DNA from 4 places in the Pseudoalteromonas sp. Angola-30 genome. Region 2 is predicted to be linked to each of the others. Evidence: predicted binding sites of a transcription regulator. Region 2 holds the regulator's gene; each other region holds the start of a gene.
The links. Region 2 encodes sigma-54, which starts transcription at its own class of promoters, with help from an activator protein. Its sites were predicted from a motif close to GTTGGCACGNNNNTNGNNT; they were not measured.
Positions count from the first base shown of each region.

Region 1: the regulator sigma-54 is predicted to act here: its motif matches at 855-873, upstream of PSH54_RS01965 (hemerythrin domain-containing protein).
Region 3: the regulator sigma-54 is predicted to act here: its motif matches at 1,352-1,370, upstream of PSH54_RS10545 (FlgO family outer membrane protein).
Region 4: the regulator sigma-54 is predicted to act here: its motif matches at 1,123-1,141, upstream of PSH54_RS04730 (DUF2726 domain-containing protein).

Region 1 covers NZ_JAQREI010000001.1:432,101-434,270, reverse strand. The annotation lists gene PSH54_RS01980 (DUF6500 family protein) at 1-2, opposite strand, end outside; gene PSH54_RS01975 (hypothetical protein) at 29-286, opposite strand; gene PSH54_RS01970 (hypothetical protein) at 344-595, opposite strand; gene PSH54_RS01965 (hemerythrin domain-containing protein) at 912-1,337, shown strand; gene PSH54_RS01960 (hypothetical protein) at 1,422-1,835, opposite strand.
Region 2 covers NZ_JAQREI010000005.1:63,133-65,302, forward strand. The annotation lists gene PSH54_RS08855 (PTS sugar transporter subunit IIA) at 1-46, opposite strand, end outside; gene hpf (ribosome hibernation promoting factor) at 51-338, opposite strand; gene PSH54_RS08865 (RNA polymerase factor sigma-54) at 366-1,865, opposite strand; gene lptB (LPS export ABC transporter ATP-binding protein) at 1,935-2,170, opposite strand, start outside.
Region 3 covers NZ_JAQREI010000006.1:206,756-208,925, reverse strand. The annotation lists gene PSH54_RS10555 (FlgO family outer membrane protein) at 1-10, opposite strand, end outside; gene PSH54_RS10550 (FlgO family outer membrane protein) at 19-711, opposite strand; gene PSH54_RS10545 (FlgO family outer membrane protein) at 725-1,318, opposite strand; gene PSH54_RS10540 (SPOR domain-containing protein) at 1,478-2,056, opposite strand.
Region 4 covers NZ_JAQREI010000002.1:394,218-396,387, reverse strand. The annotation lists gene folE2 (GTP cyclohydrolase FolE2) at 146-1,066, shown strand; gene PSH54_RS04730 (DUF2726 domain-containing protein) at 1,181-1,777, shown strand; gene mtnN (5'-methylthioadenosine/S-adenosylhomocysteine nucleosidase) at 1,897-2,170, shown strand, end outside.

The DNA of each region.
Region 1 (2,170 bases), on a different contig from region 2:
ATACATACCTTATTTAATTGTATTTTAATTATCTAAATATACCGTTTAAAAAACTAACAATTAGCTGTAAAAGACTTCTATCAACAATACTATGATTCTCAAACTCTTTATTAGGCGTATTTACTTTTGTAGCTTTGCATTCATTATTTAGCGGCTCATTTTTATGTATATTGGTTTCATAAGCTATATCAGCTTGCTCCATACATTTTGCAGAGCCCGCATAAGGCTTTGCCGCACAGCCAGTTAAAAATATACACAATGAAAATACAATTAAAAACGCTTTCATATTCAATCCTATTTTACGCCCCCTTGTGCTTTAAATTATAGCTGTAAGTTTACTTACTTAATCGGCTATTAAAACAAGTAGATCAATAAAAAACACACCAGCTTCATCAAAAAAAGTGTCGCCTTTAGCATCCTTTTTTATTTGAGCGCTTACACATTCATTGTAAACCTTTAAGCTTGTTTTAGCGCCATTTAGCTCAGTCATTTCTGCCTCTTGTATGCATACACGTCGTTCAGAATGCTCGGCTGTACTACATGCACTTAATAACGCGCACAGTAATAATGCTGTAGTGGGGCTTTTTAAGTTCATCCTTAAACTACCCTAATATCTAAAGTTTTATAAAAATATATGTAAGGCAAGTATGTACAGCTTTTACCCAAATAATGCGCTACTTTACCATCTCAATAAAATACCCAACCAGTAAAAATATGTAAGCTTATGTAGCGTCAAAAGCAATCACCTCTTTTAATCTGAAAAAATTGCAGCTGTTTATGTGTAAAAGTTACAGAGCAACTCCATCCAAACCAGCCAAAAGTACATTAAAATCAATTATATCAACACATTAAGATTCGGCACTGCGCTTGCTTTTAAAAGTTTATAAAGCAATTACAGCAAGGAAAGAGTTATGAATATTTTTGAAGCGCTACGTCACGACCACGATAAACAACGCGAGTTAGTAGATGCCCTTATTCAAACGCACGGCGATACGCAGCAGCGCCACAAGCTAATGGACGAGCTAAAAACCGAATTAGAAGATCATGCAAAATTTGAAGAGCGTTATTTTTATAACCCACTTATGTTTGACGATCTAACGCACGAAAAAGCACGCCACAGCGTTGCTGAACACCATGAAATTGACGAATTAATAGAACAACTTGAAGACACCGAAATGAGCTCATCTGCTTGGTTAGTTGCAGCTAAAAAGTTGCACCATTTAGTGCATCATCATTTAAGTGAAGAAGAACATGAAGTATTTCAATTAGCGGGTAAAGCCCTAACCGAAGGACAAAAAGAAAGCCTAGCTAAACAGTATAACGATGCCATGCATTAGTTATTAATTAAACCGACTTCCATACACTCCCTTGTGTACTTATTGGTTATAAGCCGTATGGCTTATAACCTTTTTTTTGCAGCGCTACTTAATGGTAAATTTAACGTCTTGCTCGCGTAACACATACAGTGCAAAACACGCTGCCCACATTGGCCACGCTGTAAAAAACAACAAGTTATTAAAGCCATCAATATACTGATTATAAGATGAAAGCGTTGATAGGCCGTGCATTACAAATATAACGCCATAAGTAAGGCGCTTTTTAATACCCACTAAAAAAGCCAACACTAAAATAAGCTGTAACGCCCCCAGTACATAAGCAACCACATCTGTAGAGCCGCTAATACCATAAAAATGCTCAAAAATTCGAGCGCTATGCCCAGGGTTAACAAACTTATCAAACGTCCACATAATCATTACAATAAATACGCCTAGGCGTAACGAAAAAAGCGACCACTGCAAACGATTTTGAAAGTCAGTACCTGTTGTACCAGTCATAAAATTTCCTTAAAACTAAATAATTTAATGTTGAAACTAGCAAGACCGCTCAACACATATTTTATTTCATCTTAATGTATAATTTTTTAATAAATTCGGTGCCCTGCTTTTGGTTTGTTTGCGTATAAAACCGCTATTTATAAATTACGACCTATTATGGCAATAACTAACTACAGTATTTGTAAAACAAAAACATAGTGCCTAAAACTGAATAACGCTTTTGAGCAATGTGCTAAGCTTTTAACGTTTCATTCTAAAAAACAAAAAGAATTAATATTTACTGAAAGTTATTCACAATGCTGCAGGTCTTTATTGCCACATTCACACTAACCAAA
Region 2 (2,170 bases):
CCGCAGCTTTGCTGCAGTCCTGGCATACTAATGTACTTAATTTCATAATATTAGTGTCTAGCAAGCTTCTCTTTATGTTTTATGACTTGACGATCGAGCTTGTCAATCAACGAGTCTATAGCGGCATACATATCTTGGTGCTCTGTTGAGGCAAATAAATCTGCGCCACTTACATGAATAGTCGCTTCTGCTTTTTGGTTGAGTTTTTCTACATCGAGAATGACATGCACATTGCTAATATGATCTGAGTGCCTTTCTAGCTTTGCAAATTTATTATTTACATAGTCTCTAAGTGAATCAGTTACTTCTACGTGACGACCAGTTAGGTTTAGTTGCATAAGCATTTCCTCTTTGTTTTTTACGTCTTATATCAAACTCTTTCTCTGATTTGACGGTGGAATAGCTAGCGATTCACGGTATTTTGCTATTGTGCGTCTAGCTACTTTAATTCCTTGCTCTGCCAATATATCCGCAATTTTACTATCACTCAATGGTTTAGCTGAGTTTTCCGCGGCAATTAGCTTTTTAATTAGGGCACGTATTGCGGTTGATGAACACTCGCCGCCGTTTTCAGTGCTTACGTGGCTTGAGAAAAAATACTTAAGCTCAAAAATACCACGTGGCGTATGCATATATTTTTGCGTAGTAACACGCGAAATTGTCGATTCATGCATTTCTACCATTTCAGCAACATCGTTTAAAACCATTGGCTTCATGGCTTCTGGGCCATGTTCAAAAAATGCCTGTTGCTGTTTTACAATACAGTTTGTTACCTTAAGCAGCGTGTCGTTTCTGCTTTCAAGGCTTTTTATAAACCATTTAGCTTCTTGTAAGTGAGAGCGAATAAACTGGCTATCACCACTTGATTTTACGGTACGTGACATAGCCGCGTACTGACTATTTACGCGTATTTTTGGCATGCTATCTGGGTTTAGCTCTACCACCCAGCGGCCTTTTATTTTTTTAACCGATACATCTGGTATTACATACTCCGACTCTTCCCTTACTATTGTATCTGCAGGTTTTGGGTTGAGGGTATGTATTAGGGTCATGACCTCTTTAAGCTCGTCTTCTTTAAGCTTAGTCTTTTTCATTAATGTACGATAGTCGCGTGCCGCTAATAGATCAATGTGATCGGTTAAGATCATTTTAGTTTGTTCTATAAAAGGGGTGTCTTTATCAAACTGGTTTAGCTGAATACACAAGCACTCTTGTAAACTGCGCGCGGCTATACCTACAGGGTCAAATAACTGAATACGCTTTAAAACGGCTTCTATTTCATCAAGTTCAACTTCAACTTCGTCATCGTTTTCTTGGTTAAAGCTCTCTAAAATTTCTTCGCAACTTAGCGTTAAAATACCCGAGTCATCTACAGCTTCTACAATGGCAATAGCAATGGCTTCGTCAGTTGGGCTAAAAGGAGTAAGCTGAAGCTGCCACATTAAATACTCATGTAGCGTTTCAGTAGAGGCACCTTGATAAATAGACTCATCTTCCGGCATTGGGCCTGAGGATGCCGCAGGGGCTGCGCTCATGTACTCATCCCAGGTTACATCCATTGCCATATCATCGCTAACGGTGTCTTTATTTAAAGCTTCGCCACTGTCTTGCTCGTACTCGCTAGTTGTATCGTCAGCCGATGCGCTTACGGTTACATCATCCGTATCTGCTTTTTGTTCATTTTTTCCAGCCGACTCTTCCGTGTAATCTTGCTCTTCTACTTCTAATAGCGGGTTGCTATCAAGTGCTTCTTGTATTTCTTGCTGGAGATCCAATGTACTGAGCTGCAGCAAGCGAATCGCTTGTTGCAATTGTGGAGTCATTGTAAGTTGCTGGCCCATGCGCAGCTGTAATGATTGCCTCATGTATCTCTAACAATCCTTTTATGTTGTTATAATTAATATTAGCAGATGCTTGTAGGTGTGGCTTAAATGTTACAGCCTAAATTGCTCGCCTAAATAAACATCGCGTACAGTTTTGTCATTTAATACGTGTTCTGGGGTGCCAGATGCAATTAGCTCCCCATGAGAAACAATGTAGGCTTTTTCACAAACATCAAGGGTTTCTCTTACATTGTGATCGGTAATTAATACGCCAATGCCACGGTTTTTAAGATGTTCTATTATTTTCTTTATATCTAACACTGAAATCGGATCAACACCAGCAAAAG
Region 3 (2,170 bases), on a different contig from region 2:
TGTAAAACATGGTCAACCTCACTCGCTGGCTTGTTTAAGCATAATTCCGTCGGTGCGATAGCTACTGTTTAGCGCATCAACCACTGATTGAGGGATAAACCCTTGCGCACTGCCCACTACCGCTTTACTTTTAATGCCCACTATTCGTGCATTTACCAGTACGCCACCTTGGTGGCTCACAAGAGTTCCTGCTAATACGTAATTAAAGTTTTGATCTTGGTTTAGCTCTAGGTAATCGCGGCTAAATACAAAGTCGCCTGCGGGGGTTACTCGCATATAATCGGTGGTTTTAAAATCGATAACCGGTACTCCAAAACTATGCAGCTCGTGCATAAAGCTTTCGGCTATTTGGTTACCTAACAGGCTTCCATCGCTGTAGTCATCATCTAAAAATACAAAGCTAGAAACGGCAAGTGGCGTTTTGTCGTTTACGTATTGCAGGTTTTCGACCATGTCTTGCATTATACCGCGCACATAATGGTTTATATTTTTGCGTTTTGCAGGGGCACTTTTGGTGTAGTTACTTTGCTTGTTTAAATTAGACTGAAATAACGCTTCATTTGGTGCAGGTGCTTTTACCGCACGTTGCTCTGAAACAAGCTGGGCTGCATTATCTTGCTCAACCTGCTCCAGCTCTGAATGTAGCGAATTTAACATTTGCGAACAGCCAAAGCCTAATGGCAAACATAGGGTAATTAATAGGTTTCTCATGGTGTGCTCCTGATTAATATTCGCTGCGGTACAAAGAGCCGTCACGCTGCTGAATTTTTTCGTTTCCCCACATTACATTTATAGGGATCTCTGTGCTGCCTGCCGACAATACTTGCTTGTTTTCAATATTAACTAGTCGTGCATTAACTATGTAAGCATGCTGTTGGCGCGTTACAGTGCCGGTGATGACTAAGTCAATATTTTGGCGATTGCGTAATTTACTTAAGTCGCGGCTTAATATGCTGTCTGCGTTTTGCGCTAATATAAGGTTATTGCCAAGGCGGTACTCAACGGTATGATAGCCAAGCTGGGTAAATTGCGTTAATAAGCTTTCTTGAATTTGTAAGCTCAAACCCGAGGCCTGCCCTGCTACTAGCTTAGTATCTAAAGCATCGGCATAAAAAAAGCTACTCACACCAATGCGCGCATTGGCATTTAAAGCGCCATTTACATGGTTAAGCTGCGAGGTTAGATTTGCTACATACTCGTTAACGGTATAGGGTGCCATTGCTGCTTTTGGCGCGTCAGTAGGCACACTCGGCTCTGGGGGCGGAACCAAGTTGCAAGCAGTTAAATTTAACAATACTAAAGGCAATAAAAGGCGCATAGTTGCCGTCCTCTTTAAAACATACCGAGGATAAAGCAATTATTATGCCTAATTAACCTAAACTCTGGATAATAAACCTATCTCTAGCCAGAGATAATAAATTTAAGTATCAAGATAGTTCAATATGCTAGTAAGGCTCTTAACCAGAGTTCAGGTTAATTAACTTTGAGGCGTTTTGACGTAGTAGGTTACAAAGCAAGTATTATTGTTTATTAATGACTTACATGCATCCTTTGCTGCTTCTTTTGTTTTAAACGCACCAAGCTTTAATCTATAAAAGGTGTGCTGGTCAATCAGTACTTGCTCGGTATTTACTTCAAGCTTATTTGAGGGTGATTGAAATTGCTTTATAGCCGCTTCAAGTACCGCTTTATTTTTATACGCCCCCACTTGCACAGCAAACAGCGCATTTGTATTCACAACAGCTAAGTGGTTAGTTTGCCGTGGTTTTGGCTGCACGTTAAGTTGTTTTAATTTATCTACTGTGCGCTGTAATTCACTTTCTAGTTTTAACAGTCTTTCTAGTTGAGGCTTGGTTTGTTGCCACTGCTGCGCTGACTCTTTGAGTACGGCTAAGTCATCTTTTTTAATGAGCACCGCCTGCTTTTGGGCCGTTGCTAGTGCGTGAGCACTGTTTGCTAATGCAAAGCCTAAAACTAATGTGGCTAAAAAATCCTTGTAGTGCAGCATAAGTATGTTGTTAATTTGGGTAAGAGTGAGCGCTATTTTAACAGCCAAACAATGCTTAGCAAGTCACGCGTGCTAGGACCTATTGCGCTTTTATACCAATTAGCTTAATTAAGTAATCTATTATGAGGATAGTAAAACGTATTGATAGCTAGGCAAAAAAAT
Region 4 (2,170 bases), on a different contig from region 2:
TTTCTATTAGCTATATTCATGTTGTGCGACAAAAACAGAAAATTTTCATGTTTACTTTTGCCTACTTGTTAAACTCATCATTTCAGCAATAAATTATTTAGTGTAAAATGCTGCGCTTTATTATGACCAATAACGAGTAGCGCACATGCAAACCAACATGCCCGATATAGCTGATACGGCTCCCGCCTTACAAACAGGTAAGTTAGACTGGGTTGGTATGGGCGAAATAGAACTGCCATTTATTTTTGAATCGAAAGATTTAGCACCCGTTACCGTTAACGCAAAAGCGCGTGCCTTTGTTAATTTGCATAAAGAAGACGCTAAAGGCATTCATATGTCGCGTTTATTTTTAGCGCTTGATTTACTCTCAACAGAGCAACAAGTTAACCCACAAACTTTAGCTCAAGCACTCGATACCTTTATCACCAGCCACGAAGGATTAAGTGACAAAGCCCAAATAGAGTTTAAATTTGAGTTACCGCTGCGTCGTAAATCGTTATTAAGCGGTAAAGCAGGTTGGAAAAGCTACCCAATTACCCTAACCAGCACTATTGAAAATAGCGTAATTAGCTACGAGCTAAGCGTTGATGTTACTTATTCATCAACCTGTCCATGCTCTGCAGCACTTGCTCGCCAACTTATTCAAAATGCTTTTAGCGAAAAGTTTAATCAAGAAACACTTAATCAAAAAGATGTTTTAGCATGGCTAGGTACAACGCAGGGTATTGTGGCAACGCCTCACTCACAGCGCTCAATTGCAAACGTTAAAGTAAAGCTAGACAACACAATTAGTGAATTTGACGTTGTAAATTTAATTGATACATTAGAAGCTGAACTAAAAACCCCCGTACAAGCGGCAGTAAAACGTGAAGATGAGCAAGAATTTGCCCGTCTTAACGGTCAAAATTTAATGTTTTGTGAAGATGCTGCACGTAAAATTAAAGCGGTTCTTGAAAACGATAACTTTAGTGATTACTGGCTGCAAATTAATCATTACGAATCACTCCATGCGCATGATGCAGTCGCGATTGCCGTTAAAGGAATTGAGGGCGGTTACAAAGCCTAACAGCCCTGCTGCATTAATAATAAATACATACGGTAATTAGCTATAACAACCAATTTTTAGGCACGTAAATTGCTTTACTTGAGCAGTGTCAATTTGTTGTTATGGAGTTACCGTATGGAATTCGCTTTATTATCAATTTTAGTATTAGTGGTTGGGGCCTCTGTGGTTGCGTCAAAATTTAGTGATGATGGCGGCAATCCCTATCCTTTTACCCGCAAACAAACTGTGTTTACACAGGTTGAGGGTGCATTTTTAAATCTTTTAGAGCGTGCGGTAGGCGATCAATACAAAATTGTGAGCCGCGTCAAACTCATCGATGTAATCGACTGCAAGCAAGGCCTCTCTGCTAAATCAAAACGTGCAGCTTTAGCTAAAGCTAAAAATAAGCAACTCGATTTTGTGCTGGTAGATAAAGAGAAAATGACGATAGTGGCTGCGGTCGATTTAGTTAACAACGCCAATAAAGATGGCCACAAAGCGCAGCGCGACTGGTTTGTAAACGGCGCTTTAGAATCTGCTGGCATTCCACATATTCGTATGAAAGTAAAATCAGGCTACCGCCCTTCTGAGGTGCGCGATGCAATTATGTTTAAATTAGGCAAACCTGCAGCGGTGCAATCGGCTCGTCCAACACGTAATCGTGTAAGTAAACCTGCGGTATTGTCACCTTCTCAGGCTAAAGCCCAAACCACTGCGTTAGCCGAAATTTAAAATAGAATTAAATACTCTCCTAAAAGTATTTAAAGCGAGCCGTAAAACAGCTCGCTTTTTTGTTTTTTATTGCTAACTTCACGTATAATCTACGTATTCAAACTCAGGAATCAAACACTATGAATGTTGGTATTATTGGCGCAATGGAGCCAGAAGTTAAAATTTTACGTGAAGCAATGCAAAACCCACAAGTGCTAACAAAAGCAGGGTTTACCTTTTACACAGGCGAATTAGCAGGTAATACAGTAACGCTTGTGCAATCGGGTATTGGTAAAGTGGCATCAACGATTGCAACCACGTTATTAATTGATAACTTTAATCCTGACTGTGTTATCAACACAGGTTCTGCCGGTGGCTTTGATCCCTCTTTAAGTGTTGGCGATGTTGTTATCT